DNA from 4 places in the Kocuria sp. NPDC057446 genome. Region 4 is predicted to be linked to each of the others. Evidence: riboswitches for the same ligand, from Rfam matches in the RefSeq annotation. Region 4 holds a riboswitch; each other region holds the start of a gene.
What was found. Region 4 has a riboswitch for S-adenosylmethionine ahead of ACFU0Y_RS01590 (acyl-CoA dehydrogenase family protein). Riboswitches for the same ligand answer to the same signal wherever they lie in the genome.
Positions count from the first base shown of each region.

Region 1: another riboswitch for S-adenosylmethionine. It lies ahead of ACFU0Y_RS13755 (methylenetetrahydrofolate reductase); the one in region 4 lies ahead of ACFU0Y_RS01590 (acyl-CoA dehydrogenase family protein).
Region 2: another riboswitch for S-adenosylmethionine. It lies ahead of ACFU0Y_RS00290 (O-acetylhomoserine aminocarboxypropyltransferase/cysteine synthase family protein); the one in region 4 lies ahead of ACFU0Y_RS01590 (acyl-CoA dehydrogenase family protein).
Region 3: another riboswitch for S-adenosylmethionine. It lies ahead of ACFU0Y_RS02850 (O-acetylhomoserine aminocarboxypropyltransferase/cysteine synthase family protein); the one in region 4 lies ahead of ACFU0Y_RS01590 (acyl-CoA dehydrogenase family protein).

Region 1 is NZ_JBHVDI010000125.1:326-7,427, reverse strand. Features, by position in the region: gene ACFU0Y_RS13780 (adenylosuccinate synthase) at 1-122, opposite strand, end outside; gene ACFU0Y_RS13775 (SRPBCC family protein) at 340-837, opposite strand; gene ACFU0Y_RS13770 (ArsR/SmtB family transcription factor) at 841-1,197, opposite strand; gene ACFU0Y_RS13765 (hypothetical protein) at 1,244-2,638, opposite strand; gene ACFU0Y_RS13760 (glycosyltransferase) at 2,635-3,621, opposite strand; SAM riboswitch class I at 3,828-3,936, shown strand; gene ACFU0Y_RS13755 (methylenetetrahydrofolate reductase) at 4,008-4,934, shown strand; gene metE (5-methyltetrahydropteroyltriglutamate--homocysteine S-methyltransferase) at 4,991-7,102, shown strand, end outside.
Region 2 is NZ_JBHVDI010000001.1:56,209-63,310, reverse strand. Features, by position in the region: gene ACFU0Y_RS00300 (glycoside hydrolase family 1 protein) at 1-379, opposite strand, end outside; gene ACFU0Y_RS00295 (beta-glucoside-specific PTS transporter subunit IIABC) at 450-2,438, opposite strand; SAM riboswitch class I at 3,272-3,384, shown strand; gene ACFU0Y_RS00290 (O-acetylhomoserine aminocarboxypropyltransferase/cysteine synthase family protein) at 3,390-4,694, shown strand; gene ACFU0Y_RS00285 (PLP-dependent transferase) at 4,696-4,998, shown strand; gene ACFU0Y_RS00280 (DUF1852 domain-containing protein) at 5,096-6,115, shown strand; gene ACFU0Y_RS00275 (methionine synthase) at 6,112-7,102, shown strand, end outside.
Region 3 is NZ_JBHVDI010000011.1:19,912-27,013, reverse strand. Features, by position in the region: gene ACFU0Y_RS02875 (alpha-hydroxy acid oxidase) at 1-50, shown strand, start outside; gene ACFU0Y_RS02870 (dihydrolipoamide acetyltransferase family protein) at 213-1,688, opposite strand; gene ACFU0Y_RS02865 (alpha-ketoacid dehydrogenase subunit beta) at 1,691-2,740, opposite strand; gene ACFU0Y_RS02860 (thiamine pyrophosphate-dependent enzyme) at 2,737-3,912, opposite strand; gene ACFU0Y_RS02855 (Lrp/AsnC family transcriptional regulator) at 4,155-4,607, shown strand; SAM riboswitch class IV at 4,696-4,829, shown strand; gene ACFU0Y_RS02850 (O-acetylhomoserine aminocarboxypropyltransferase/cysteine synthase family protein) at 4,854-6,182, shown strand; gene ACFU0Y_RS02845 (cystathionine gamma-synthase) at 6,191-7,102, shown strand, end outside.
Region 4 is NZ_JBHVDI010000006.1:875-7,976, forward strand. Features, by position in the region: gene thiS (sulfur carrier protein ThiS) at 1-214, shown strand, start outside; gene ACFU0Y_RS01575 (thiazole synthase) at 216-1,112, shown strand; gene moeB (molybdopterin-synthase adenylyltransferase MoeB) at 1,109-2,284, shown strand; gene ACFU0Y_RS01585 (VIT1/CCC1 transporter family protein) at 2,385-3,491, opposite strand; SAM riboswitch class I at 3,910-4,004, shown strand; gene ACFU0Y_RS01590 (acyl-CoA dehydrogenase family protein) at 4,117-5,442, shown strand; gene ACFU0Y_RS01595 (MFS transporter) at 5,446-6,849, shown strand; gene ACFU0Y_RS01600 (LLM class flavin-dependent oxidoreductase) at 6,846-7,102, shown strand, end outside.

The sequences.
Region 1 (7,102 bases), on a different contig from region 4:
TGCCCCGCGTTGTTGCCGCCGTTGGGCTTGACCACGTAGTCCACGCGGCCTCCCAGCAGGTCGGTGGCCTTGCCCTTGCCCTCGTCGCCCCACTGGGCGCCGACGATCACGATTGCTGGCATTGAACGACTCTCCTGCCTGGATGGAACGGGACCTCGCCCGCGGGACCCGGCGCAGGCGCGCACCGGCCGGGCACGACAACGCCCCTGCGTCGGCCCGCTCCCGTCCGCGCGCCCGGAGCGTCGCGGCGCCGGCGGGAGGAGACCCAGGGGCTCGTACCGTCCAAGTCTAGCGGCCCGCACCCCCGGGCAGGCACTCGCCGCCCCGTCGGGCGCGCGGTCAGGCCCCGTCCGGCCCGCGGCGCCCGGCCAGCAGCTCCTCGAGCCGCTCGTAGCCCTCGGCCATGCCGTTCTCCATGCCGGATCCGACCATCCCGTCGCGGGCCTCCTGGGACGCGTGGACGGTGTGCCCGCGCAGCCGGCACCGGCCGTCGCCCAGGTCCTCGAAGTGCAGGTACTCCAGGTCCACGGCGTCGGGCCAGCCCTCGTACTCGAAGGTCTGGACGACGAGCTCGTTCTCGCGCACGGTGTGGAAGACGCCGCGGAAGGCGTACTCCTCGGCGCCGTCCTCGCCGCGCTGGACGAACCGGTAGGCGCCGCCGGGGCGGAAATCGAAGCCGTCGATCCGGGTCCGCAGCCCGCGCGGCCCGATCCACTGCCGGAACAGCCCGGGATCGGCGTGGGCGCGGAAGACCTCGGCCACGGGGTGGTCGAACTCTCGCTCGAAGTCGATGAAGGGCAGGCCGTCGGGGACGGTCAGGTGCAGTGCGTGTCCCATGGTTCAGTCCTGGGTGTGCTCGCCGCGGTCCGCGGCTCGGGTGTCGAGCACGGCGTCGAGGCGGCGGAACTGCTCCTCCCGGACCAGCCGGTACCGGTCGATCCACGCGGTGAGCGCCTCGAGCCGTGCGGGGTCCAGGTGCACGGGCCGGCGCTGGGCGTCACGGGTGCGCGTGACGAGCTGCGCCTGCTCGAGGACCTGGATGTGCTTCGAGACCGCCTGGAGGGAGATCGCGAAGGGTTCCGCCAGTTCGGTGACCGTGGCCGGCCCCCGGCTGAGCCGGGCGACGATGCGGCGGCGGACGGGGTCGGCCAGGGCCAGGAAGGCCCTGTCGAGGAGGTCGTCGTCGCCGGGATCCACGGTGTTTGTCAACTGATTCCTTGATCAACCTGTTGGTTGTTAAAGGCTAGGGCTCCCGACCGGCCCCGGCAAGGTCCGAGACCGGATCGTGACGGTCGGGTGCCGGCACGGTGTCCTCGTGCTCCGCGCCAGGCGGCGCCGCCCCGGCGGCCGGGCGGGGCCGCAGGGCCGCCGCGAGGCAGGCCGCGGTGCCGACGGCCAGGGCGGCCGCCACCCCGCGGTTGACGAAGAACGCGTGGATCTGGGAGTGGTTGCTGAGCACCGTGTACCAGAAGGGCACGACCAGGGCCGGCAGGGCCAGGACGGCAGCGGTCCCCCACCGGGCGAGACCGCCCCGGTGCAGCGCCAGCCCCAGGCCCACGCCCGCCGCGAGCAGGCAGCCGGTCAGCACGAGCCCCGAGGTGGGCACCACCTCCCACCAGTACGAGAGGTTGCGGCGCACGCCGGCCCCGAACGCGTCGGACACTCCCGCGTGGTCGCCCCCGGTGCGGATCCCCACGTTGCGCCGGACCACCTCCAGGGTGGCCGGGACGCCCAGGAAGGCGCCGGCGATGACCCAGCGCGCGAGCCACGTGACGGCGAAGGCCGCCGGCCAGACCAGACCGCTCACCACCACGGCCACGGCGGTCCCCCGCAGCTCCCCGGCGCGGCACCAGACCGCCGCGCCGACCACGAACGCGGACATCGCCCAGGGCACGGCGGGGGTGGTGAGGAGGTCCACGAAGCAGAACAGGGCCGCGCCGAGCGCCGTCCCGGCGTACGCCGCCCGGGTCGAGCGCCCCGCTCCGAGCGCGGCGAGGGCCACCGACAGGAAGATGAAGGCGATGGAGATCGACTGGCTGAAGGACGTCGAGGGCGTGGACAGCAGGTTGGTCCCCGCCACGTAGGGCAGGGTCAGGGCCAGTGCCACGGCGGTGGAGGTCCGGGCGCGGACCGCGAGGAACGCCCCGCCCAGGGCGAGCACCATGAGGGTGCCCGAGACGATCCGCAGCCCCTCGAGACCGGTCAGCGCCAGCACGGGGCGCGTGAGCACGGTGTAGCCGGCCCAGTACTTGTAGTAGCCGTTGTCCGTGAGCACGGCCCCCTCGGAGATGGCCCGCAGCTGCTCCGGGCCGCCGCCGCAGGTCGCGATCCTGGGCATCCGGACCGCCCGGCTGAAGGCGGACTCCTCGGGGGACGCGCCCAGGCCCGTGCCGGCCACGACGCACTCGGTGAAGGTGTCGGCGGGGCCGCCCATCCGGTCGATCGTCCCGTGCGGGCCGTAGGTGCCGTCCTCGACCGCCGCCAGCAGGTGCTCGACGATGGGCCGGTCCGGCACCGCCTGGCCCACCGTCAGCAGCCCGAACAGGGCGAACTGCAGGACCAGCAGCATTCCCAGGCCCTGGGCCCAGGGCAGCAGGGGGACCAGCCGCGACCGCAGCTCCTCCCGCTCCGTGCTCACGGGAGCCGCTGCCCCGCGCCGCGGGGGCCGGCCCGGTCCGGGGCGTCCTCGCCGCTCCACGGGGGGGCCGGCTGCCGCAGGTAGAACAGCCGGGAGGTCTCCCGGCGGATCTTGGCCTGACCGCTCAGCAGCACGCCCATGAGCAGGAACACCCCGGCGAGGATGACCAGGGAGGCGGCCAGGAACGCCGTCGGGAAGCGGGGCACGAGGCCGGTGCTCGCGAACTCCGCGACCACGGGCAGGCCGAGGACCAGCCCCAGCGCGAACAGTGCCAGCGCGACGGCGCCGGTGACGAGGAGGGGCCGCTCGTGGAAGAGCAGCCGGCCGAAGACGGCCAGGATCCGCAGTCCGTCGTGGTAGGTGCGCAGCTTGCTCTCGCTGCCCTCCGCCCGGTCCCGGAAGCCGACCGGGACCTCGGTCTGCGGCATCCGCGCGTTGACGGCGTGCACGGTGAGCTCCGTCTCGATCTCGAAGCCCCGGGAGAGGCCGGGGAAGGACTTGACGAAGCGGCGCGAGAAGACGCGGTAGCCGCTGAACATGTCGGAGACCTGCCGGCGGAACGCGAAGGTCACGAGGGCGTTGAAGAACCGGTTGCCCGACTCGTGCCCCGAGCGGTAGGCGGTGCTGGTGACCTGCCGGCGCACGCCCACCACGTGGTCGTAGGGCCCGGCCAGCAGCGTCCCGATCAGGGTGGGGACGTCGGCCACGTCGTAGGTGTCGTCGCCGTCGACGAGCACGTAGACGTCGGCGTCGATGTCCGCGAAGGCCCGCCGGACCACGTTGCCCTTGCCCTTCTCGTCCTCGCGGCGCACGTGCGCGCCCGCACGCCGGGCGGCCTCGGCGGTGCCGTCGGTCGAGCAGTTGTCGTAGACGTACACCTCGATGCCGGGCACCGCGGCGTGCAGGTCGGTCACGACCCGTGCGACGGCCGCCTCCTCGTTGTGGCACGGCACGACGGCGACGATGCGGGGGGTGGCGGGCATGGGCACTCGTTCCTGCGGTCCGGGGCGGGGTGACCCGTCCATTATGGCGAGGGCGCGCGGGACGCAGGACCGTGGCCCGCCGCCCGTGCGTCGCCGTGCGTCCGTGTTGCGCCCTGTGACGCCCCCGCCGTCACAGTCGGCGCACCGGCGTCTTCTGCGGTTCCGCACTTGGCAGCACGGCGGGGCAGCCGCTGGAATGGGTCCTGCATCTATCCAGAGCGGCCGAGAGACCTGGCTCGTCGACGCCGCAGCAACCATCCGCGCTCCTCGCCACGGGGCGCGCGGAAACGGTGCTCCCGCCAGGACCGATGGAGCTGTCGCTTCCCTCCCGGGTCCGTCCCGGGACGGTTGCCGCCCTCCCTCGGGGTGACCCTTGGAGGAAGAACGTGACACCACGCCCGACCGCCCGGCCGGCGCCGCCGTCCCTGTCCTACGAGCTCTACCCACCGCGCAGTGCGGCGAGCGCCGACACGCTGCTGCGGACCATCGAGGCGCTCGAGCCCACGTGCCCCGACCACGTGTCGGTGACCTACAGCGGGGACGAGCAGCGCCGGGACAGCTCGCTGGCCCTGCTCGACCACCTCCTGGCCCGCACGAGCCTGCGGCCCCTGGCGCACCTGACGTGCGTCGGCAGCACGCGGGCCGAGCTCGAGCGGACCGTGGCCGCGCTGGTCCGCCGCGGCGTCCGGGGCGTCCTGGCCCTGCGCGGGGACCTGGACCCGGGGGCGGAGCCGGGCGAGCTGCGGCACGCCGGCGAGCTCGTGGAGCTCGTGCGCGAGGTGGAGCAGCGACACACCGCGGCCCTCGCCGCCGGCCGGCTCGCCGTGGGCGTGGCCGCCTATCCGACCCGGCACCCGGAGTCGCCCTCGTTCCGGCACGACGTGGAGGTGCTGCTGGCCAAGCAGCGCTCCGGGGCGGACTTCGCGATCACGCAGGTCTACTTCCGCCCGCAGCGCTACGAGCGCCTCGTGGCGGCGGCGCGGGCGGCCGGGGTGAGCATCCCGATCGTCCCGGGGATCATGCCGGTCACCGACCCGCGGCGGCTGCGGACGCTGTGCCGGCTGGCCGGGCTGGCGCCCCACCCGGGTCTGGCCGCCGCGCTGGAGGACGCGCCCGGGCCCGCCGAGCGGCACCGGGCGGGTGTGGCCTTCGCGGCCAGGCTGGCCCGGGCCGCCCTGGACGCCGGCGCCCCCGGTCTGCACCTGTACACCTTCAACGAGCACCGGGCCGTGCTCGACCTGCTGGAGCACGTGGACCTCCCCCGCGTCCCGCACGTGCCCGTCGCGCTCGAGGACCTGCTGCTCCCGGCGTGAGCACGTCCGTCCGCACCCGTTCCGCACGACCTCTCGACACCTTTCAGGAGATTCCCATGACCACTGTCCCGTTCCCCGCCGCCACCATCACCGGCTACCCCCGGATCGGCCGCCGCCGCGAGCTCAAGAAGGCCCTGGAGGCCTACTGGGCCGGGCGCTCGACCCGCGACGAGCTCGAGTCGGCGGCCGCCGACCTGCAGCTGGCGACCCACCGCCGGCTCGTGCAGCTGGGCCTCGGCGCCCAGGACTCCTCCCTGCCCGCGGCGTTCCCCCTCTACGACCAGGTCCTGGACACCACCGTGGCCCTCGGGGCGGTCCCGTCCCGGTTCGCCGACCTCGCCGACGCCGAGGGCCGGCTCGACCTCGACGCGAGCTTCGTGCTGGCCCGCGGCGACGCCGGACGGGCTCCGCTCGAGCTGACCAAGTGGTTCGACACCAACTACCACTACCTCGTGCCCGAGATCGGCCCCGGCACCCCGTTCCGCGCCACCGCCGACCGGCTCGTGGCCGACGTCCGCCGCGCCGCCGCGCACGGCTTCACCGTCCGACCGGTCCTCGTGGGCCCCGTCTCCTACCTGCTGCTCGCCAAGGCCGACGACGGCGCCCCCGCGGGATTCGAGCCGCTGCAGCGGCTCCCCGAGCTGCTCCCCGTGTACGCGCGGCTGCTCCAGGAGCTCGCCGCGGCCGGCGCCGACTGGGTGCAGCTGGAGGAGCCGGCCCTCGTGGCGGACCAGCACGTCGGCGCCGAGCAGCTCGCCCCGTCCGTGTGGGACGCCTACACGGCCCTGACGGCCGTGACCGGGCGCCCGCAGCTGTTCGTCACCACCTCCTACGGCTCGCCGGGGCCGCTGCTGCACCCGCTGGCCTGCTCCGGGGTGGAGGCCCTGCACCTCGACCTCGTGAAGGGCGAGGCCCCCACGCCCGAGGAGCTGGCGTTCTTCCAGGGCGAGGACTCCGCCGTGCTCGTGGCCGGCGCCGTGGACGGGCACAACGTGTGGCGGGCCGACCTGGCCGGCCGGCTCGAGCAGCTCGCGGAGCTGTCCCGCGGCGGCGCCCAGGTGGCTGTGGCCTCCTCCACGTCCCTGTTCCACGTCCCGCACGACGTGGCCGAGGAGACCCGCCTGGACCCGCAGCTGCGGAGCTGGCTCGCCTTCGCCGACCAGAAGGTCGGCGAGATCGTCACCCTGGCCCGCGGGCTCGCCGCCGGGACGGAGTCGGTCGCCCAGGAGCTGGCCGAGGCGGCCGGGGCCCGCCGCACCCGGCGGGACGCGGCGGGTGTCCGGGACGCGGCCGTCCGCGAGCGCGCCGGGTCGCTCACCGCCACGGACATCGGGCGCTCGGCCGCGGAGGTCCGCCGGGCCGCGCAGGAGGGCCGGGCCTTCACGGCCGCCGGTCCCCTGCCCCCGCTGCCCACCACCACGATCGGCTCCTTCCCCCAGACCGCCGAGGTCCGTGCCGCCCGAGCCCGGCACCGCGCCGGCGCGCTGACGGACGCGCAGTACGACGCGTTCCTGCGGGAGGAGATCGAACGGGTCGTGCGGCTGCAGGAAGAGCTGGGACTGGACGTGCTGGTGCACGGCGAGCCCGAGCGCAACGACATGGTCCAGTACTTCGCCGAGCACCTCGACGGCTTCGCGACCACCGTGCACGGCTGGGTCCAGTCCTACGGCTCCCGCTGCACCCGGCCGTCGATCCTGTGGGGCGACGTCAGCCGGGAGGGCGAGGGCCTGCGCGGCGAGGCGTTCACGGTGCCGTGGATCGGCCACGCCCAGTCCCTCACGGACCGGCCGGTCAAGGGCATGCTGACGGGCTCGGTCACGATCCTGGCGTGGTCCTTCGTGCGCGACGACCAGCCGCTCGGGGAGACGGCGAACCAGGTGGCGCTCGCGCTGCGGGACGAGGTCGCGGACCTCGAGGCCGCCGGGATCGGGATCATCCAGGTGGACGAGCCGGCGCTGCGGGAGCTGCTGCCGCTGCGCCGCGCGGACCAGCCCGCCTACCTCGGCTGGTCGGTGGACGCGTTCCGCCTGGCCACCTCGGGGGTGCGGGACGAGACCCAGATCCACACCCACCTCTGCTACTCGGAGTTCGGCGAGGTGGTCGGGGCGATCGACGGCCTGGACGCCGACGTGACGAGCATCGAGGCCGCCCGGTCCCGGATGGAGGTC
Region 2 (7,102 bases), on a different contig from region 4:
AGTGGCTGATCGTGACCAGCGGCTCGATCCCGTGGCGCTCGAGCTCGTCGAGGACCCGGTCGTAGAAGGCCAGGCCTTCCTCGTTGGGGGTCTGCTCGTCACCGTGGGGGAAGATCCGGGACCAGGCGATGGAGAAGCGGAAGACCGTGAAGCCCATCTCGGCGAACAGGGCGATGTCCTCGGCGTAGCGGTGGTAGAAGTCGATTGCTTCGAGCTTGAGGTTGTCCTCGGTCGGTCCCTCGGTGGGGGGCGTCGTGATGCCCTGGGGCATCACGTCCTGGATGGACAGGCCCTTCCCGCCTTCGTTGTAGGCGCCTTCGATCTGGTTGGCGGCAGTGGCCCCGCCCCACAGGAATCCCTCGCGGAAAGTCGTCGTCATGAACTGCTCCTTCATCTGTCGTTCATCATGCATCGGTCATGTCTGCTGCGGGTCCCGTGCAGGCCTGCTCTCAGATCTGCACGGTCACGGCCGGCTGGCCGTGGGTCACGGTGCCCTGGGCGACGGGGACCACGTCCGTGAGCTGGGCGGTGTTGGTGATGACCACCAGGGTGGTCGGGTCGTAGCCGGCCTCGGCCACCACGTCGAGGTCGACGACGGCCAGGAGGTCCCCGGCCTTGACGTGATCGCCGCGGGTGACGGCGGGGCTGAAGCCGCGCCCGTTGAGCTGGACGGTGTCGATGCCGATGTGCACGAGCACCTCGATCCCGCCGGGGGACTTGATCCCGTAGGCGTGCCCGGACTTCATCGCGGCCTTGACCGTCCCGGAGATCGGGGCGTAGACGTGCCCATCGGTGGGGACGATGCCCAGGCCCTTGCCCATCGCTTCGGAAGCGAAGACCTTGTCCGGGACCTCGGTCAGGGCCACGGCCGTGCCGTCGACGGGGGAGAGAACCTCGACGGTGCCGGCGATCTCGGTGGCGGTGGCGGTGCCGGTGGGCAGGGTGGCCGTGGCCGAGGTGGCGCCGGCCGGGGTGTCGGTGGAGGCGCTGGTGTGTGTACTACCGGAGGCGATCGGGGCGTCGTCAGTGGCCGGATCCAGCGCGGCGGTGTCCTGGGCCTGCACATCGGCGGTGGGGACCGCGGACTCCCGGGGGCCGAAGAGGAAGGTGAGGGAGAAGGCGATGACCACCGCGACCCCCGTACCGATCAGCTGCAGGGTGAAGCTGCCCACCGTGGAGAACGCAGGCAGAGCCAGCAGAGAGGGGAACACGAAGGAGTTGGCCGCGCTGCCGCCGGAGGCCGCGATGGCCCCGCCGATGACACCGCCGGCGATGCCGAAGTAGAAGGGCTTCTTCAGCGGCAGGTTCACACCGTAGATGCCCGGCTCGGTGATCCCGGCCAGGAACCCGGACAGGGCGGCCGGGCCGGCGACCTGACGACGGGCGGCGTTGCGGGTGCGGAAGAACACGGCCAGGGTCGCGGCGGCCTGGGCGAGCACGGCGGCGAGCAGCGGACCCGTCAGCAGGGAGTAGCCCTGGGTGGCGAGGTCGTTGGTCATGATCGGGACGAAACCCCAGTGCAGGCCGAAGAGCACGAAGACCTGCCAGAACCCGCCCATGATCGCCCCAGCCAGCCAGGGAGCGAAGCCGAAGGTGGCGTTGACACCGGAAGAGATGGCCTGCGCGGCGTAGGTCGTCACCGGCCCGACGGTCATGAGGATGAGGGGGACCATGACGAGGATGGTCAGCAGCGGGGTGCTGAAGTTGCGCAGCGCCGCGGGCAGGATCTTGTTCAGGAACCGCTCGAGGTAGCCCTGCAGCCAGACCGCGACGATGATCGGGATCACCGAGCTGGTGTAGCTCATCATCACCACCGGCAGACCCGCGAAGGCCACGGGGGCCCCGGCCGCAGCCAATTCCACGATCGAGGGGTAGACCAAAGCGCCGGCGATGGCCATGGAAGTGAACTGGTTGGTCTTGAACCGCCGGGCGGCGGTGACCGCCAGGAACAGCGGCAGGAAGTAGAAGATCGAGTCGGCAGCCGCAGCCAGGATGACGTAGGTCTGGGACTCGGCGTTGAGCCAGCCGAACTGGGTCGCCATGCTCAGGAACGCCTTGAGCAGCCCGGCCCCGGCCAGCGGCCACAGGATCGGCAAGAAGATCGAGGAGATCAGGTTGATGAACCGGTTGAAGAGGTTCCCGCCCGGCGCTTCGTCACCGCCAGTGGAGGCTTCGTCGCCGGTGAGCTTGGTGATTTTGCCCAGCTCGGCGTGGACGTGCGGCACGTTGTCGCCGATGACGACCTGGTACTGGCCCCCGGCCTGCATCACGGCGATCACCCCGGGGAGCTTCTCGATGGCGGCCTTGTCCGCCTTGGACTCGTCGCGCAGTTTCAGGCGCAAGCGCGTTGCGCAGTGGGTGGCGGAAACGATGTTCTCCTCGCCGCCGACCTCCTGCAGAATCCCCTCGGCCAACGACCGGTAGTCCACAACAGCCATGACAGGCCTTTCTTTCCGATTTTGGGCACAAAAAAAGACCCAAGCCGCACCGTCAGGTGCGTCTCAGGTCTTGCCCCGTGTCCGGGTAACAATCCTCCAGGCGTAAACCGCCTGCTTGGATCAAAGTACGGGTGACGGGGCTCATACGCAAGACGTGACGAATGTTTCACGCACGCGCAAGGGCTTCGGTCAGGGTCACCACCTTCCACTGATCGGCGGCCATCCTGGAACCAGGCCGTCTTGCTCCAGGCTCCGAGCGTTGCACAAGGAGGAGGGTCCTTGACGGTCATCCCGCCGCCTGGTGCCGATGGATTGATAGCACTTTCAGGGCCGCCCGAACTGCTGCTGGTTGCCCCCGGGGCAACGGATCCCAGCGCGGCTCCGTCTCCTCCGCTTTACATATGGCCAGTTAGCGGTGGACCGTGCTGCGGTAGAGGTTGGTCATACGCCGCGGGTTGCCACGGTCGAAGAGCGGGGCCCGGGAGAGCCCTCCTGTGGTGCCGGAGGACGAATCCGATGGCTCCGTGCACGGTGCCCGGGATCCGGTTGACGCCGTTCACCACGACGTTGATGACGCCGCCCCCAGGCGTGCGTCATCTTCTCCGCGCACAACGCCCTCGACGACGCACTGGTCTTCCGTCGGGACATCACTGAGCCCACGATGAGGGCCGGGCGGCTGGCCGTCACAACCTGTCACAAACCCGGCCCGACGTCGGCCGAAGCGGCCGAGCGCGACCGCCCGGCCCGAATATGTCCCGACGTGTGGTTTTGTGACAACCGACCCCACCGTCCGTTGGACTATAGAGCCGTCCATCGAGTGGGATGAGCGCACCACACCATCCAGAGCGGCCGAGAGATCTGGCTCGACGACGCCGCAGCAACCAGTCAGCCGACCCTGGGACACCGGGACCGGCGGGCACGGTGCTACCGCCAGGACCGATGGAGGATCGAATGAATCACCACGCCACCCAACAGGTCCACGCCGGCTACGAGCCCGAGGCCCCCTATTGGCCGGTGGCCGTGCCCATCCACCAGACGGCGGCCTACCGCTTCCCCGATCACGCCACGGCCGCCTCGATGTTCCGGCTGGAGACCCCCGGGTTCACCTACAGCCGCACGGGCAACCCCACGGTCGCCGTGTTCGAGAACCGACTGGCGGCCCTGGAGGGCGGGATCGGGGCCATCGGCACCGCCACGGGACAAGCCGCCGTCGCGCTGTCCCTGCTGACCCTGCTCCACGGCGGCAAGCACTTGGTCGTCTCCAGCCAGCTCTACGGCGGGACGGTGGACCTGCTGACGGACACCTTCGCCGACTTCGGCATCGAGGTCACTTTCGCCGACCCGGCCGACCCGCAGGCTTGGGGCGCGGCGATCCGGCCGGACACCCGCGCGTTCTTCCTGGAGTCCATCACCAACCCGCTGGCCACCGTGCCGGACCTGCCGGCGCTGGCGGACATCGCCCACGCCTCCGGGGTCCCGGTCGTGGTGGACAGCACCTTGGCGACGCCGGTCCTGTACCGGCCACTGGAACATGGTGCCGACGTGGTGGTGCACTCCGCCACGAAGTTCATCGGCGGGCACGGGGCCGTCCTCGGCGGGGCGATCGTGGACGGCGGCACCTTCGACTACGGCGCAGCCCCGGAGCGGTGGCCCCAACTGACCCGGCCCAAGGCCCGCTACGGCGGACAGGCACTCATCGACCGGCACGGCCGCGGCGCCTACCTGGCGCTGGCGCGCAGCAAGTTCCTGCACGACCTCGGCCCTTCCCTCGCCCCGGCCAGCGCCGCCCAGTTCATCCAGGGCCTGGAGACCCTCGCCGTCCGCATCGCCCGGCAGGAGGAGACCGCGCGAACGGTCGCCGAGCACTTGGCCCGGCACCCCACCGTCGGGCTCGTCCACCACCCGGCGATCCCCGGGCACCCCAGCGCCGCCCTCGCCGAGAGGGACTTCCCGCACGGCACCGGCTCGGTGTTCTCCTTCGACCTGGCCGCCGGCCCCGAGGCCATCGGCCCGTTCATCGACGCTCTGGAGCTGTTCCAGCTCGTGGCCAACATCGGGGACGTGCGCTCCCTGGTCAGCCATCCGGCGACCATGACGCACTGCCGGCTCACCCCCAACCAACGCCGGGCCGCGGGCATCACTGAGACCACGATCCGGCTGTCCATCGGACTGGAGTGTCCCGAGGACCTGATCGCCGACCTCGACCGGGCGCTGGCCACCGTACCGGCCTCGGCCCTGACCGGGGAGGCGCGCTGAGATGACCCTCCTGAACGACACAGCACAGACGGACACTGCGCCGACGGCCCGTCGGGGCTTCAACACGATAGCGGTCGCCGGCCAGGCACCGGACCCGCTGACCGGGGCGGTCGTGCCGCCGATGTACCAGACCAGCACCTTCGTGCAGGACGGCATCAACGTGCTGCGCGGCGGCCACGAGTACAGCCGGGGGTCCAACCCGACCCGGACCGGTCAGCGCCGCGTCACCGCCGCGGCCCGCGCGGCCCGGAGGCCCGGATCGACGTCGTCTGGGCAGCGCCGGGGGTGCCAGGAGCATGACTGAGGCGACTTTCGGGAGGGCAGTGCACGAGCAGCAGGGAAGGACGTTCGAGATGAGTACGGACCTGGGAGGCAGGCCCTCGGTCCACAGTGAGGAATCGATGCATCAGACCACCAGGACGAACGACTTCACGTTCGGTATCAGCACGACCCGCTTCGATGAGGACTACTGCCCGTCGTCCAGTTCCCGAGGCACGACGAACTTCGCGAACCTGGCCCGCGGCGAGAACCGTCGGCAGAACCTCCGAAACACCCTGACAATGATCAATAGTCGCTTCAACGACCTGGCCCACTGGGACAATCCCAGCCGGGATCGCTATGCCGTGGAGATCGAGATCGTCTCCGTGGACCTGCACTTCGCCGCCGACGGCGACGACGCGGTGTTCCCCCTGATCGAGGTCCTCGACGTGCAGATCCTCGACACCCTGTCCAATGTGCACATCGACGGGATCGTGGGGAACAACTTCTCGTCCTACCTCCGGGACTATGACTTCAGCGTGGTGCTGCCGGAACACCACGCGAAGGCGTCCCGGTCCAGCACCCCTAATGACTTCGGCGAATTGCACGGGAAGCTCTTCACGCACTTCCTGGACTCCGATGCCTACCGCGAGCGGTTCCCCCAGCCGCCCGTGATCTGCATCAGCGTCTCGAGCACCAAGACGTATCGTCGGCTCGAGAACCACCATCCGATCCTCGGGGTCGAGTATCGGCAGGATGAATCCTCCTTGACGGATCGATACTTCGAGAAGATGGGACTGCGGGTCCGCTACTTCATGCCCCGCGGCGCGGTCGCACCCCTGGCGTTCTATTTCCGGGGCGATCTCCTCAATGACTATTCCAGCCTGGCACTCATCGGTCTCATCAGCACGATGGAAGCGTTCCAGAAGATCTATCGCCCGGAGATCTACAACGCCAATGCGGCGGCTGGTCGGATCTACCGGCCGAGCCTGGAGAGTCGAGACTACTCGGTGACGCAGATCGCCTACGACCGCGAGGAGCGCAGTCAGCTGGCTCTCATGCAGGGGAAGTTCACGGAGGAGCACTTTGTGAAGCCACACCAGACCCTCCTGGAGCAGTGGGCCGCGGCCCACTGCGGACGAGAGACGGAGAATCACCGATGAACACCCTGTTGCCCACCACCATCGTGGGCAGCCTGCCCAAGCCCTCCTGGCTCGCGGAAGGTGAGACGCTGTGGTCCCCTTGGAAGCTGGACGGCGAGGAACTGCGCGAGGGCAAGCGGGATGCGCTGAGCCTGGCCGTGGACGAGCAGCGCCAGGCGGGTATCGACATCGTCAGCGACGGCGAACAGACCCGTCAGCACTTTGTCACCACGTTCATCGAACACCTCAGCGGCGTCGACTTCGAACACCGGAAGACGGTGCGGATCCGTGACCGCTACGACGCGAGCGTCCCGACGGTCGTCGGCGCGGTGGGCCGTGAGCGGTCGGTTTTCCTCGACGACGCGAAGGCCCTCCGCGCGCGGACCAGCCAGCCCATCAAGTGGACGCTCCCCGGTCCCATGACCATGATCGACACCCTCTACGACAAGCACTACAGGAGTCGCGAAAAGCTCGCTTGGGAGTTCGCGAAGATCCTCAACCAGGAGGCCAAAGAGCTGGAGGCGGCGGGCGTCGACATCATCCAGTTCGACGAGCCTGCCTTCAACGTGTTCTTCGACGACCTCAAAGAGTGGGGCGTGACCGCACTGGAGCGAGCGGCCGAGGGACTGCGCAGCAAAACGGCCGTGCATATCTGCTACGGCTACGGCATCAAAGCCAATACCGAGTGGAAGGCGACGCTCGGGTCGGAGTGGCGCCAGTATGAGATGTCATTCCCGCTACTCCAGCAGTCGACGATCGACATGGTCTCCCTGGAACGCCACAACTCCCGCGTCCCGGTCGAGCTCATCGAGTTGCTCCGAGGTAAGCAGGTGATGGTCGGGGCCATCGACGTCGCCAGCGACGCGATCGAAACCCCGGAGCAAGTGGCCAGCACCCTCCGGCAGGTGCTCCGGTTCGTCGATGCGGACCAGTTGTATCCGAGCACCAACTGCGGCATGGCGCCACTGGCTCGACAGGTGGCGCGAGACAAAATGATCGCTCTCGCTG
Region 3 (7,102 bases), on a different contig from region 4:
GCAACCATCCCGACCTCTCCCGGCGGGACGCGCCCGGCGACCAGCGCTGAGCCGGACCGCGGCCCCGGCACCGAGGGGTCTCGTTCCGGCGCCACCACCGGCCGAGGGGTCGCGTTCCGTCGTTGTGCGGCCGCGGTTCCGGCCGAACGCGACCCCTCGCGATGGGAGGGGATCCGGACGCGACCCCTCGCGGGCGGCCGGCCCGCGGGCCGCTACAGGTCCGCGAGCACCGACACCGGGTTCTCCACCGCGTCGGCCACCATGCGCAGGAAGCCGCCGGCGGCCCCGCCGTCGCACACCCGGTGGTCGAACGCGAGGGAGAGCTGGGTGACCTTGCGGACGGCCAGCTGCCCGTCGACCACCCACGGGCGGTCGATGATCCGGCCGATCCCGAGGATCGCGACCTCCGGGTGGTTGATGATCGCCGCGGCCCCGTCCGTGCCGAACACGCCGTAGTTGTTGAGGGTGAACGTGGAGCCGGACAGCTCGGCGGGACCGGCCCTGCCGGAGCGGGCGAGCTCGGTGAGCCGCCGGAGCTCGGCGTCGAGCCCGCGGGCGCTCAGGGTGTGCGCGTCGCGGATGTTCGGCACCACGAGCCCCCGGTCGGTCTGCGCCGCGAAGCCCAGGTTCACGCCGTCGAAGCGCACGATCTCCTGGCTGCCGTCCTCGAGGGTCTCGATCCGGGTGGCGAGCTCGGGATGGCGGGCGAGACCGGCGAGCACGAAGCGTGCGATCAGCGCCATGAGCCCCGGCGCGGTGGCCGGGTCCTGCGCCTTGAGCTCGGCGCGCAGCTCGACCAGCCGCGTGGCGTCCACGTCCACCCAGACGGTGGCCTCGGGGATCTCGCTGCGGGAGCGGGTCATGGCCTGCCCGATGACCTTGCGGATCCCGGAGACCGGGATCCGCTCGGCCACCCCGAGCCCCGTGCGGGCGTCCACGGCGGACGGCGCCGGTCCGGCCGGCTCGGGGGCCGGGGACGACGGGGCGGGGCCCGGCGCCGGGGCGGCCGCCGCGGCCACGACGTCGCGGCGCAGGATGAGCCCGCCGGGCCCGGAGCCGCGCACGGTGGAGATGTCGATCCCGCGGTCCTTGGCGAGCTTGCGCACGATCGGCGAGACGACCGTGGGCGCCAGGCGCGGGGCCGAGGCCATCGCGTCGTGGGCGGCGCCGGCGGCCTGGGCCGCGGTCAGCTCCGCCGCCGGGGCGGGAGCGGGGACCGGACCGGCGGCGCCGGCCCGCTTCGGCCGGCGGCGGCGCCCGGCCGTGCCCCCGGCGGGCGTGCCGTAGCCGATGAGCACGCTGCCCGAGCCGGCGTCGTCGTCGGAGGCCGCCGAGCTCGCGGCGACCCCGGCGGCCGCCGCGGGGTCGGCCCCGGCGCGCTCCTCTTCCCGGTAGGACTGCCCGCCCTTGGGGCCGCCGCCCTGCGGGGCGGGGGTCCCGGCCCGGTCCCCGGTGTCCACGGAGATCAGCGGGGCGCCCACGTCGAGGGTCTGCCCCGAGGAGCCGTGCAGCTGGTGCACGGTCCCGGCGAACGGGCACGGGACCTCCACGGCGGACTTGGCGGTCTCCACCTCGGCGATCGGCTGGTCCACGGCGACGGTGTCGCCCACCCGGACGAGCCAGCTCACGAGCTCGGCCTCGGTCAGTCCCTCGCCGAGATCCGGCAGGGTGAACGTCTTCACGGTCATGGTCAGTCCTCCCACTGCAGGTCGTCCACGGCGTCGAGGATGCGGTCGACGCTCGGCAGGTAGTGCTCCTCGAGCTTGGGCGCCGGGTACGGGATGTCGAACCCGGTCACGCGGCGCACGGGCGCGGCCAGGGAGTGGAAGCAGCGCTCCTGGACGCGGGCCACGATCTCGGCCGCCACGGACGCGAAGCCCGGCGCCTCGGCCACGACCACCACGCGCCCGGTCCTCCGCACCGAGGCGGCGACCGTCTCGTCGTCGAACGGGACGATGCTGCGCAGGTCCACGACCTCGAGCGAGCGGCCCTCGGCCGCGGCGGTCACCGCGGCCGCCAGGGCGGTCGGCACGGACGGCCCGTAGGCCAGCAGTGTGGCGTCCTCGCCGGCGCGGGCGACGACGGCGCGGCCCTCCCGGCGCTCGGGCGAGCCCTGCTCGTAGCGGTCCTTCAGGTCGGCGAGGTCCACGGGGGCCTTGGACCAGTAGAGCTTCTTGGGCTCGAAGAACACCACGGGGTCGTCGGAGTCGATCGCCTCGCGCAGCATCAGGTACGCGTCCTCGACCGTGGCGGGGGTGAAGACCTTCAGCCCCGGGGTGTGCGCGTAGTAGGCCTCGGAGGAGTCGCAGTGGTGCTCCACGCCGCCGATGCCGCCGGCGTAGGGGATCCGGACGACGATCGGCAGGCGCACCGCGCCCCGGGTGCGGTTGTGCATCTTCGCGATGTGCGAGGCGACCTGCTCGAAGGCCGGGTAGGCGAAGGCGTCGAACTGCATCTCGATGACCGGGCGCATCCGGTTCATCGCCATGCCCACGGCCATGCCGGCGATCCCGGACTCGGCCAGCGGGGTGTCGAAGCACCGGGTGCGGCCGAAGCGCTGCGTCAGCCCGTCGGTGATGCGGAAGACGCCGCCGAGGGTGCCGACGTCCTCGCCGAAGACGACGACGGCGGGATCGGCGGCCAGCGCGTCGGCCAGGGCGGTGTTGAGCGCCTGGGCGAAGGTGGCGGGCTTGACCGGCGGGGCCTCGCCGGCCGGGGCGGGGGCGTGCAGGGTGCTCACTGTCCGGTCTCCTCTCGGGCGAGCTCGGCGGCCAGGAACTGCTCCTGCTCGGCGAGCTGCGGGGTCTGCTCGGTGTAGACGTGGCGGAACAGCTCGAGCGGGTCGACCTCCACGTCGGCGTTCATGCCGTCGCGCAGGGCCGTGGCGACGTCCTCGGCGGCGGCGGCGATGCGCTGCTCCGCCGCGTCGTCGAGCACGCCCTCCGCGCCGAGGTAGGCGCGCATCCGGGTCACCGGGTCCTTGGCGATCCACTCCTGCACCTCGGCGTCGTCCCGGTAGCGGGTGGCGTCGTCGGCGTTGGTGTGCGCCTGCATGCGGTAGGTGTGCGCCTCGACGAGGAGGGGCTCGGACTCGGAGCGGGCCAGGTCCACGGCCCGGCGCAGGGTGGCGAGCAGCGCCACGAGGTCGTTGCCGTCCACGCGCTCGCCGGCCATGCCGTAGCCGACCGCCTTGTGGGCGAGGCTCGGGGCGGCGGACTGCTGGGACAGGGGCACGGAGATCGCGTAGCCGTTGTTCTGCACGAAGAACACGACCGGCAGCTTGAACACGGCCGCGAAGTTCAGGGCCTCGTGGAAGTCGCCCTCGCTGGTGGCGCCGTCGCCGCACATCGCCAGGACCACGGTGTCCTCGCCCCGCAGCTTGGCGGCGTGCGCCACGCCCACCGCGTGCAGCAGCTGGGTGGTCAGCGGGGTGGACTGGATGCCCACGCAGTGCTCGTAGGGGTCGTAGCCGCCGTGCCACTCGCCGCGGAAGATCGCCATGACCTGCATCGGGTCCACGCCCTTGGTCATGACCGCCACGGTGTCCCGGTAGGTGGGGAACAGCCAGTCGCCCTCCTCGAGGCACAGGGCGGCCGCCACCTGGCAGGCCTCCTGGCCGTGGCTGGACGGATAGACGGCCATGCGGCCCTGGCGGACCAGCGCGGAGTTCTGGTCGTTGACGCGCCGGCCGACCACCAGCTTCTCGTAGGCCTCCAGCAGGACCTCCCGGGCCGGCAGCGGGTACTCGTGGCCGGGGCCGGTGCCCTGCTCCTCGGGGGCGAGCAGCCGCCCGCTCGGGTCGACCATGCGGATCTCACCGCGGGCCGGGAGCATGTACTGCTCCGGCGTGATGCCGAAGGTCTGGGAGGCCCGGAGGATGGGGTCCTCGGGGGTCTCGACGGTCTGGCTCATGGTGTCCCCTCGGTCGGTCCCCGGTCCGGTCGCGGACCCGGGGAGGCAGGAAGGCTGCTGCAACTCTGTCTCCCCAGTATGCGAACCGGGCATGGTTCGTATCCACAGAACGGGAAAAATGCAGAAGACTGCGCTGGTCACCGCACCGTTCGTGGACGATATGTTCTAGTGTGGCGTGGAGCACACGCATTCGTCCGGCGCGGTCCGGACCCTGCGCCCGATCCACCCCGAAGGAGCCCGCCGTGGCCTCGACCCCCGTGCCCCTCGACGAGACCGACCAGAAGATCCTCGCGGAGCTCTCCCGCGACGCGCGGCAGTCGGTGACGGCGATCGCCGCGGCCGTGCACGTCTCCCGCGCCCACGCCTACGCCCGGATCAACCGGCTCCGGGACGAGGGGGTGATCCTGCGCTTCAGCACCGTGATCGACCCGGTGCGGGCGGGTCTGCAGGCCTCCGCCTACGTGACGCTCAAGCTCCAGCAGAACACCTGGCGGGAACTGTGCGCCCAGCTCCGGGCGATCCCCTCCGTGCACCACATCGCCCTGGTGGGCGGGAACTTCGACGTCATGCTCCTGGTGCGGGCCGTGGACACCGTGCACCTGCGGCAGGTCATCTTCGAGCACATCCAGCAGCTGCCCGGCGTGGTGGACACCCAGACGTTCCTGGTCTTCGAGGACATCGACACCCGCGCCTGACGCGCACGGCCGACGTCACGATCCGTCACGGTCGTCATCTTCCGTCGCGGAGGGACACCCACTACCTCTGCGCATAGTGTTGGTCCAGCTTCACGAGACGTGACCGCCAAGCTCCGACTGGGTCACGCACCAACCCCATGCTCATTGGGTGGTTCGGATGAGGAAGCGGCCTGCATCCTCCGCGGCGCCCCACCGGGGGACCGCGGCCGTCCGGTGCGGGTAAGAGCAAGGCACAGGAGCAGCGCCATGTCCATCCCCGTCACCGACCACGACCTCGCGACCCGGCAGATCCACGCCGGCACCTCCGACCCGGTCGTCCAGCGCACCCTGACGGTGCCGATCTACCAGACCGCGGCCTTCGAGTTCCCGGACTACGAGGCGGCCCGGCAGATGTTCGCCCAGACCCGGGCGGGCTTCACCTACACGCGCACCGGCAACCCCACGGTGGCCGTGCTCGAGCAGCGGATCAGCGACCTCGAGGGCGGCACGGGCGCGGTGGCGACAGGCTCCGGGCAGTCCGCCGTGGCCGTGGCGCTGCTGGCCCTGCTCGGTCAGGGCGCCGGCAAGCACCTCGTGGCCTCCGAGAAGCTCTACGGCGGCACGGTGGACCTGCTCACCGACTCCTTCGCGGACTGCGGCATCGAGGTCTCCTTCGTGGACCCGACCGCCCCAGGGGCGTGGGCCGCGGCCGTGCGCCCCGACACCCGCGCGTTCCTGCTCGAGTCCATCGGCAACCCGCTGGCCACCCTCCCGGACCTGCCCGGGATCGCCGATGTCGCCCGGGCCGCCGGGGTGCCCGTCGTCGTCGACAACACCCTCGCGTCCCCGGCCCTGTACCGGCCGCTGGAGAAGGGCGCCGACATCGTGGTGCACTCCGCCACGAAGTTCCTGGGCGGGCACGGCAACGCGCTCGCCGGGGCGGTCGTGGACGGCGGGACCTTCGACTGGTCCGCCCGGCCCGGGAAGTGGCCGCAGTTCACCCGGGCCCGCGCCCGCTGGGGCGGGCAGAGCCTCGTCGAGAAGTGCGCCGCGGCCAGCCCCTACCTGCACCTGGTCCGAGCCAAGTACGTGCACGACCTCGGCACCACGCTGTCCCCGTTCAACGCCGCCCAGATCCTGCAGGGCACCGAGACCCTCGACCTGCGCGTGAGCCGCCACACGGCCTCGGCGCTGACGGTGGCCGAGTTCCTGACCGGGCACCCCGCCGTCGCCCGCGTGCACCACCCCGGCGTGCCCGGCGACCCCGGCGCCGGCATCGCGGCCCGGGACTTCCCGCGCGGGACCGGCTCCGTGTTCTCCTTCGACCTCGCCGCCCCGGACGACGCCGTGGGGCCGTTCATCGACGCGCTGCGGCTGTTCAAGCTGGTCGCCAACGTCGGGGACACCCGCAGCCTCGTGGCCCACCCGGCGGCGATGACGCACTGCCGCCTGACCCCCGAGCAGCGCCGGGCCGGCGGGATCGCCGAGACCACGATCCGGCTGTCGATCGGCCTCGAGTCCCCCCAGGACCTCGTGGCCGACCTCGGCCGGGCCCTCGACACCGTCGCCACCACCGTCCAGACCTCCCGGAAGTGAGACCCGCCATGACGTCCGCCACCGAGCCCCGCACCCGCCACCGGGGCTTCACCACCACCGCCGTCCACGCCGGACAGGAGCCCGATCCGCTGACCGGGGCGGTCATCCCGCCGATCTACCAGACCTCCACGTTCGCCCAGGACGGGATCAACGTGCTGCGCGCCGGGCACGAGTACAGCCGCGGCTCCAACCCCACCCGCAGCGGTTTCGAGGAGCAGCTCGCGGCCCTGGAGCGCGGCGAGCGCGGGTTCGCCTTCGCCTCGGGGATCGCCGCCGAGGACGCCCTGCTGCGCGCGGTGCTGCGCCCGGGCGACCACATCGTGCTCGGCGCCGACGGCTACGGCGGCACCAACCGGCTGATCACCAGGGTGCTCGCCCCGTGGGACATCGGGCACACACCCGTGGAGATCACGGACCTCGGCGCCGTCCGGGCGGCCGTGCGGACCGGCACCACGAAGGTCCTGTGGCTCGAGACGCCGTCCAACCCGCTGCTCGGCATCGCCGACGTCGCCGCCTGGGCGCAGCTGGCCCGGGACGCCGGGGCGCTGCTCGTCGTCGACAACACCTTCGCGTCCCCGTACCTGCAGAACCCCCTGGAGCTCGGCGCGCACGCCGTGGTGCACTCCACCACCAAGTACATCGGCGGGCACTCCGACGTGCTCGGCGGCGCCGTGGTCGTCGGGGCGGCCGAGTGGAGCGGGGCCCCGCTCGCCGAGGCCGTCGGCTTCCAGCAGTTCGCCGCCGGCGCCGTGGCCGGTCCCCAGGACAGCTACCTGGCCGCCCGCGGGCTCAAGACCCTGAGCCTGCGGATGGAGCGCCACCAGGACAACGCGCAGCGGATCGCCGAGTGGCTCCTGGAGCGCCCCGAGGTCGCCCAGGTGCTCTACCCCGGGCTGCCCGAGCACCCCGGTCACGCGCTC
Region 4 (7,102 bases):
GCCCCACCGCGTGCCGGCCGACACGACCGTCGTCGACCTCGTCGCCGAGACCGTCGGCCGCGCCCTGGGCCCCGACGGCGCCCCGCTGGACGGCGGGCGCCTCGGGGTGGCCGTGGCCGTGGACGCCGCGGTCGTCCCCCGCAGCCGCTGGCGGCGAACCCCTGTGGCGGAGGGCCAGGCTGTCGAGATCATCACCGCCGTCCAAGGAGGCTGACGTGACCGTCCCGCACCCTGACCTGCGCTCCGAGCCGCACTCCGGCGCGAGCCGCGACCCGCTCGTGCTCGACGGCACCGCGCTGAGCTCCCGGCTGATCATGGGCACCGGCGGCCTCAGCTCGCTGCACACCCTCGAGCAGGCGCTGCTGGCCTCCGGCACCGAGCTGACCACCGTGGCCCTGCGCCGCTACGCGCCCGGCCAGGGCGACTCGCTCTTCGCGATGCTCGAGCGCAACGACATCCGGATCCTGCCCAACACCGCCGGGTGCTACACGGCCCGGGACGCCCTGCTGACCGCCGAGCTCGGCCGCGAGGCCCTCGAGACGGACTGGGTCAAGCTCGAGGTGATCGCCGACGAGGACACCCTGCTGCCCGACGTGGTGGAGCTCCTCGACGCCACCGAGCAGCTCGTGGCGCGCGGCTTCCGGGTCTTCGCCTACACCTCCGACGACCCGGCTGTGGCCCGCCGGCTGGAGGACCTGGGGGCGGCGGCGGTGATGCCCCTGGGTGCTCCCATCGGCACGGGCCTGGGCATCCTCAACCCGCACAACATCGAGCTCATCGCCTCCCGGGCGTCCGTGCCCGTGGTGCTCGACGCCGGGATCGGCACCGCCTCCGAGGCCTCCCTGGCCATGGAGCTCGGCTGCGACGCCGTGCTGCTGGCCAGCGCCGTCACCCGTGCCCAGGACCCGGTGGCGATGGCCACCGCCATGCGCCACGCCGTGGTCGCCGGCCGGCTCGCCGCCGGTGCCGGGCGCATCCCCGCCCGCCGCCACGCCCAGGCCTCCTCGCCGATGGCCGGGCGGATCGACACGGACGCCCCCGAGGACGCGCCGGCCGCCGACCCGGCGGACGTGCCGCGCGGGGACTGGGCACCCGTGGGGAAGCGGCCGTGAGCCCGCTGCCCCCGCTCGTGGAGCCCGGCCCCGAGCTCACCCGCGAGGAGCTCGAGCGCTACGCCCGGCACCTGACCCTGCCCGGGATCGGGACCCTCGGCCAGCGGCGGCTGCGCGGCGCCCGGGTGCTCGTCGTCGGCGCCGGGGGACTGGGCGCCCCGGCCCTGCAGTACCTCGCCGCGGCGGGGGTCGGGACCCTCGGGATCGTCGACGACGACGTGGTGGCGCTGTCCAACCTGCAGCGCCAGGTGGTGCACACGACCGCCGACGTCGGCCGCCCCAAGGCCGTCTCCGCCGCCGAGGCCGTCACCGCGCTGAACCCGCTGGTCACGGTCCGGACCCATCCCGTCCGGCTGGACGCGGACAACGCCGTGGACATCCTCGGCGGGTACGACCTGGTCCTGGACGGCGCCGACAACTTCGCCACCCGGTACGTGGTCAGCGACGCCGCCGCCCTGACCGGCACGCCCTGCGTCTGGGGCTCCATCCTGCGCTTCGAGGGCCAGGTCAGCGTCTTCTGGGCCGGGCACGGGCCCACCTACCGGGACCTCTACCCCGAGGCCCCGCCGGACGGGGAGGTGCCCAGCTGCGCCGAGGGAGGCGTCTTCGGCATGCTCCCCGCCACCGTCGGCGCGGTCATGGTCACGGAGGCCGTCAAGCTCATCACCGGCACCGGGGAGCCGCTGCTCGGGCGGGTGCTGCTGCACGACGCGCTCGCGATGACCTGGCGCGAGATGCGCCTGGCCCCGGACCCCGACGCCGCCCCGGTCACCGCGGTGGCCCGGCCCGCGGCGGTCTGCGCGCTGCCCGGCGCGGACCCTGCCGAGACTGTCGGGGCGGCCGAACTGGCCCGGCTGCTCGAGCGCCGGGAGCGTGGGGAGGCGTCCTTCACCCTGGTGGACGTGCGCGAGGACTGGGAGCGGGAGCTCGTGGCCATCGACGGCGCCGTGCCCGTGCCGCTGCAGGAGATCGTGGACCGCGGGGCGGACGCCCTGCCGCCGGAGGCCCGCGGCGCGGACCTCGTGCTGCACTGCAAGGCCGGGACCCGCTCCGCGACCGCGCTCGCCGCGCTGCGGCCCTTCTACGCCGGGCGGGAGGAGCGGGTCCGCCACCTCGAGGGCGGGGTGCTCGCCTGGGTGGCGCGGGTGGACCCGGACCGGCCGGTCTACTGAGCCGGCGCGTCGCCGCGGGAGGGGCGCCACTCCGTCTCCTCCGCCCCATCGACGATTCCCGCCTGCCCGGGGCACGTGCCGACAGCACTCCAGAAGGAGGTCAGGCGATGCTGGTGCCGAAGAGCAGTCCCAGGGCGTAGGTGGCTCCGGCCGCGCCGAAGCCGATGGCCAGCTGCCGCAGCGCCATCCGCGCCGGTGAGCTGCCGGAGAGCAGGGCCACCACGGTGCCGGTGGACAGCAGCGCCAGGCCCACGGTCGCGGCCGCGACGATCACCGCGGTGGTGCCCTCCAGCCCGAACAGGTAGGGCAGGATCGGCAGGACGGCCCCGGAGGCGAAGAAGCAGAAGCTCGACGCCGCGGCTCCCAGCCCGGTGCCCACCGCTTCGTGCTCATCGACCTCCACCGTGGGCACGGGTCCGGTGTGCTCGGCGTGCTCCAGGTGCGCCCCGCCCAGGACCCGGGCCGCCTTGGCCTCGGCGGCTTCGGGGTCCAGGCCGCGGGCCCGGTAGAACAGGGCGAGCTCGTTGGCCTCGGCGTCGAGCATCGGGACCTTCTGCCGGGTGTCCGCGTTGGGGGTGGAGGCCTCCAGCAGCTCGCGCTGGGACCGGACCGAGACGTACTCGCCGGCCCCCATGGACAGGGCCCCGGCGAGCAGGCCGGAGACCCCGGTCAGCAGCACGACCGCGCTGGACACTCCGCTGGCGCTGATGCCCAGCACCAGCGCCAGATTGGAGACCAGTCCGTCGTTGGCCCCGAAGACGGCTGCCCGGAAGCTGCCGGCCATCCGGTTGCGCCCCCGGGTGGCGAGGGCCCGGACGACCTCCTCGTGGATCTGCTCGTCGGCGGCCATCGCGTCGGTGGCGTGGAGATCGGCCTCGTACGGGGAGCGGGACTCCGCGCGCTGCATCAGGGCCAGGGCGAACACGGAACCGAAGTGGCGGGCGAGGAAGCCCAGGAGGCGGGAGCGCAGGGACCCGCGGCGAGGATGCCCCACCTGGTGGCCGAGGAGCACGACCCAGTGCTGCTCGTGGCGGGCCTCGGCCTCGGCCAGGCCCAGCAGGATCTCGCGCTCCTCGCCGGTGCGGCGGGCGGCGAGGTCGCGGTAGACGGCGGCTTCGGCGCGCTCGTCGGCCAGGTAGCGGCGCCAGCGGCGGATCTCGGCCGGGGTCGGGGCGTGGGGTGCCGGGGTGTCGGAAGGGGTGGTCATCATTCGTCCTCGAGGCAGGGCCCCGGCCGGAGCGACCCCGGGGGCGGGGAGACCTCGGCCGGAGCGGTGTCCGGCCGAAGGTCTCGTTCGCTCGGGCACGCAGGTGCTCGAGTGGCGCGCCGGGTCCCCCGTCCGGGGAGACCAGCATGTCGACACGCCTCTGCATCCACCCGTCGGGTGGCGGGAACTACTCCCCTTCGACACCCCCACCGTATCCAGTTCCGCGCCCAGCCGGTTTCGGTGCACCGAAACCGCGGTGCACCGCGGCAGCGCGGGCCAGCCGGTCCGCGCGTCCATGGCGCCGACCCCGTACACCACTCACGACGACGTGGCCGACTGTGACGTCGTCGTGACACCCGATGACGTCACGCCGGTCACGGTTGGCACGCCACCACCCGGGTCTGGTCCCATGGCAAGCGCCCCATTCAGAGCGGCCGAGAGATCTGGCTCGACGACGCCGCAGCAACCCGCCCTCCCCAGGGGTCAGGGTGCTAACGCCAGAACCGATGGAGATCCCGGATCTGCAGCCGGTCCGTGACGTCAGCCTCCGGGGCCGCCGCCACCGGGCCCGCCCCGGCGCGACCGGCCGACCGGCAATCCTCGGTGCGACCGAGAGGACCACCGCATGACCCCGAGCACGGTCGAGGAGACCACCGCCCATCCCCGCGCCGGCACGGACCTCGCCGCCGGCCTGCCCGGGGACTACCCCGGACTGGCGGAGCACTTCCGGCCGCTGTTCGCGGAGATCGCCGCCGGCTCCCTGGACCGGGACCTCCGGCGCGCGCTGCCCTACGCGGAGGTCCGCCGGCTGGACCGGGCCGGATTCGGTGCGCTGCGCGTCCCGGCGGCCCACGGCGGCCCCGGGGTCAGCATCGAGGACTTCACCCGGCTGCTGGTGGACCTGGCCGAGGCGGACTCCAACATCGCCCACCTCTACCGCTCCCACTCCGGCTTCGTGGAGTCCCTGCGCTTCCTGCCCCGGGAGCTCCAGGAGGTCTGGTACCCGCGGGTGCTGGCCGGGGCCACCGTCGGCAACGCCTCCACGGAGAAGGGCGGCAACGCCCTGGGCACCCTGAACACCGTGCTCACCCGCACCGCCGGAGGGTGGGAGATCACCGGCCGGAAGTTCTACGCCACCGGCTCCGTCTTCTGCGACTACACCCGGGTCTCGGCCGCTTTGGACGGTCAGGACGGGCGCCGCTTCGCCGTCGTCGCCACGGACGCCGAGGGCGTGACGCTCGAGGACGACTGGGACGGCTTCGGGCAGAAGCTCACCGGCACGGGCACCGCGGTCTTCGACCGGGTGCGCGTCCCGGACGACGCCGTGCTGGACCGCACCGCCGGCAGCGCCGAGGCCGTCCACGAGGCCGCCTTCTTCCAGCTGGTCCTGCTGGCCGTGCTGGCCGGCATCGCCCGGGCCGCCCGGCGGGACGCGGTGGAGACCGTCGCCACCCGCCGGCGGACCTTCAACACCGGACTCGGCCTGCCGTTCCGGGAGGACCCGCTGATCCAGGAGGCCACCGGGCGGATCTCCGCCAAGGTCTTCGCCGCCGAGGCCACCGTCCTGCACGCCGCCCGCGCCCTGGACGCCGGCATCGCCGCCGCCGCAGCGGCCGGCGCCGACCGGCCGGACTTCACCGGCGCCCTCCCGGCGGCGCTGCACGAGTCCGAGATCGCTGTGGAGCACGCCCAGGTCACCGTGCCGGAGCTGGCCCTCGGCGCGGCCCAGGACCTGTTCCTCACCGTGGGCGCCTCCGCCACGTCCACGGCCAAGGGCCTGGACCGGCACTGGCGCAACGCGCAGACCGTGGCCACCCACAACCCCATCGCCTTCCGCGCCCGGGCCCTCGGCGACTACCTGGTCAACGGCACCCTGCCGGAGGGCCTGAACGCCATCGGGGACGCCAAGACCGATGTCACGACCGATGCCGCCCGAACCCCAGGAGCCTGACGCATGAGCACCACGACCACGGCGGCCCCGGGCCGCAGCAGCATCGTCCACGGCAAGAAGCGCGTCCTGGCCTCCGCCTTCGCCGGGACCACCATCGAGTGGTACGACTTCTACCTCTACGGCACCGCCGCCGCGCTGGTCTTCAACGTCCAGTTCTTCCCCATGGCCACCGAGCTCGGCGGCATCGTGGCGTCCTTCGCCACGCTCGCGGTCGGCGTGATCGCCCGGCCCCTGGGCGGGATCATCGCCGGGCACCTGGGGGACCGGATCGGCCGCAAGGCCCTCCTGGTGGCCTCCCTGCTGCTCATGGGCGTGGCCTCCACCCTCATCGGCCTGCTGCCCACCTACGACGTGATCGGCTGGTGGGCCGTCGCCGGGCTCGTGGTCCTGCGCATCCTCCAGGGCCTGTCCGCGGGCGCGGAGTGGGGCGGCTCCGCGCTGCTGAGCGTGGAGCACTCCCCGGCCCGGCACCGCGGGTTCTTCGGGTCCTTCACCCAGATCGGCTCCTCCGCCGGCATGCTGCTGGCCACCGGGGCGTTCTTCATCGTGCAGAACGTCATGGGCGAGGAGCAGTTCGCCGCCTACGGCTGGCGCATCCCCTTCCTGCTCTCGGCCCTGCTGGTGATGGTGGGCCTCTGGATCCGCCTCGGCGTGGCCGACGCCCCGGAGTTCCTGGAGCACCGGGCCTCGGGCAGCGTGGCCAAGGCCCCCCTGCGGGAGCTGCTGGTCCACCACCGCCGCCCGGTGCTGATCACGATCGGCCTGCGCCTGGCCCAGAACGCCGTCTACTACCTGGTGACGGTCTACATGCTGACCTATCTGCGGGACGTGCGCGGGGACAGCGCCGCGGGCGTGACCGCCGTGATGATCGCCTCGGCCATCGGCCTGTTCTCCACCCCGTTCTGGGCCTGGCTGTCCGACCGGGTGGGCCGCAGGGTCGTCTCGGTGACCGCCTACGCGGCGATCGGCGTCTTCGGCTGGGTACTGTTCGCCTTCCTGGGCACCGGCCCGCTCGCGCTGCTGCCGCTCGTGGTGATCCTCGGCATCAACCTCGTCCACGACGCGGTCTACGGACCGCAGGCGGCCTGGTTCGCCGAGCAGTTCCCCGTGCACGTGCGGTACTCGGGCGTGAGCTTCGGCTACCAGGTGGGCACCGTCCTGGGCGGCGGGCTGATGCCGATGATCGCCGCCCTGCTCTTCGCCGCCGGCGGGGACACCCCGTGGCTGATCGCCGGCTACCTCTCGGTGCTGTCCGTGCTCTCCGTCGTCGCCGCCCTGGTCGCGAAGGACCCCGCCCGCGAGCAGCGCGGCACCGAGCTCACCGATCTGCACGCCGGCCGGACCGCGGCCTCCCCGACCGGCGCCGCGAGCGCCACCGAGACCATCCCCGAGAGGACCACCGTATGAGCCGCCCCCTGCTGCTGAACGCCTTCGACATGATGGTGCCCGTGCACCAGTCCCCGGGGCTGTGGCGCCACCCGGAGGCCGGGGTCACGCACTTCGACACGCTCGAGTACTGGACGTCCCTGGCCCGCACCCTCGAGGAGGGCGGCTTCACCTCGCTGTTCCTGGCGGACGTCCCCGGCGTCTACGACGTCTACGGCGGCGGGACCGAGGCCACCGCCCGCGGGGGAGTGCAGTGCCCGGTGCTCGACCCGCT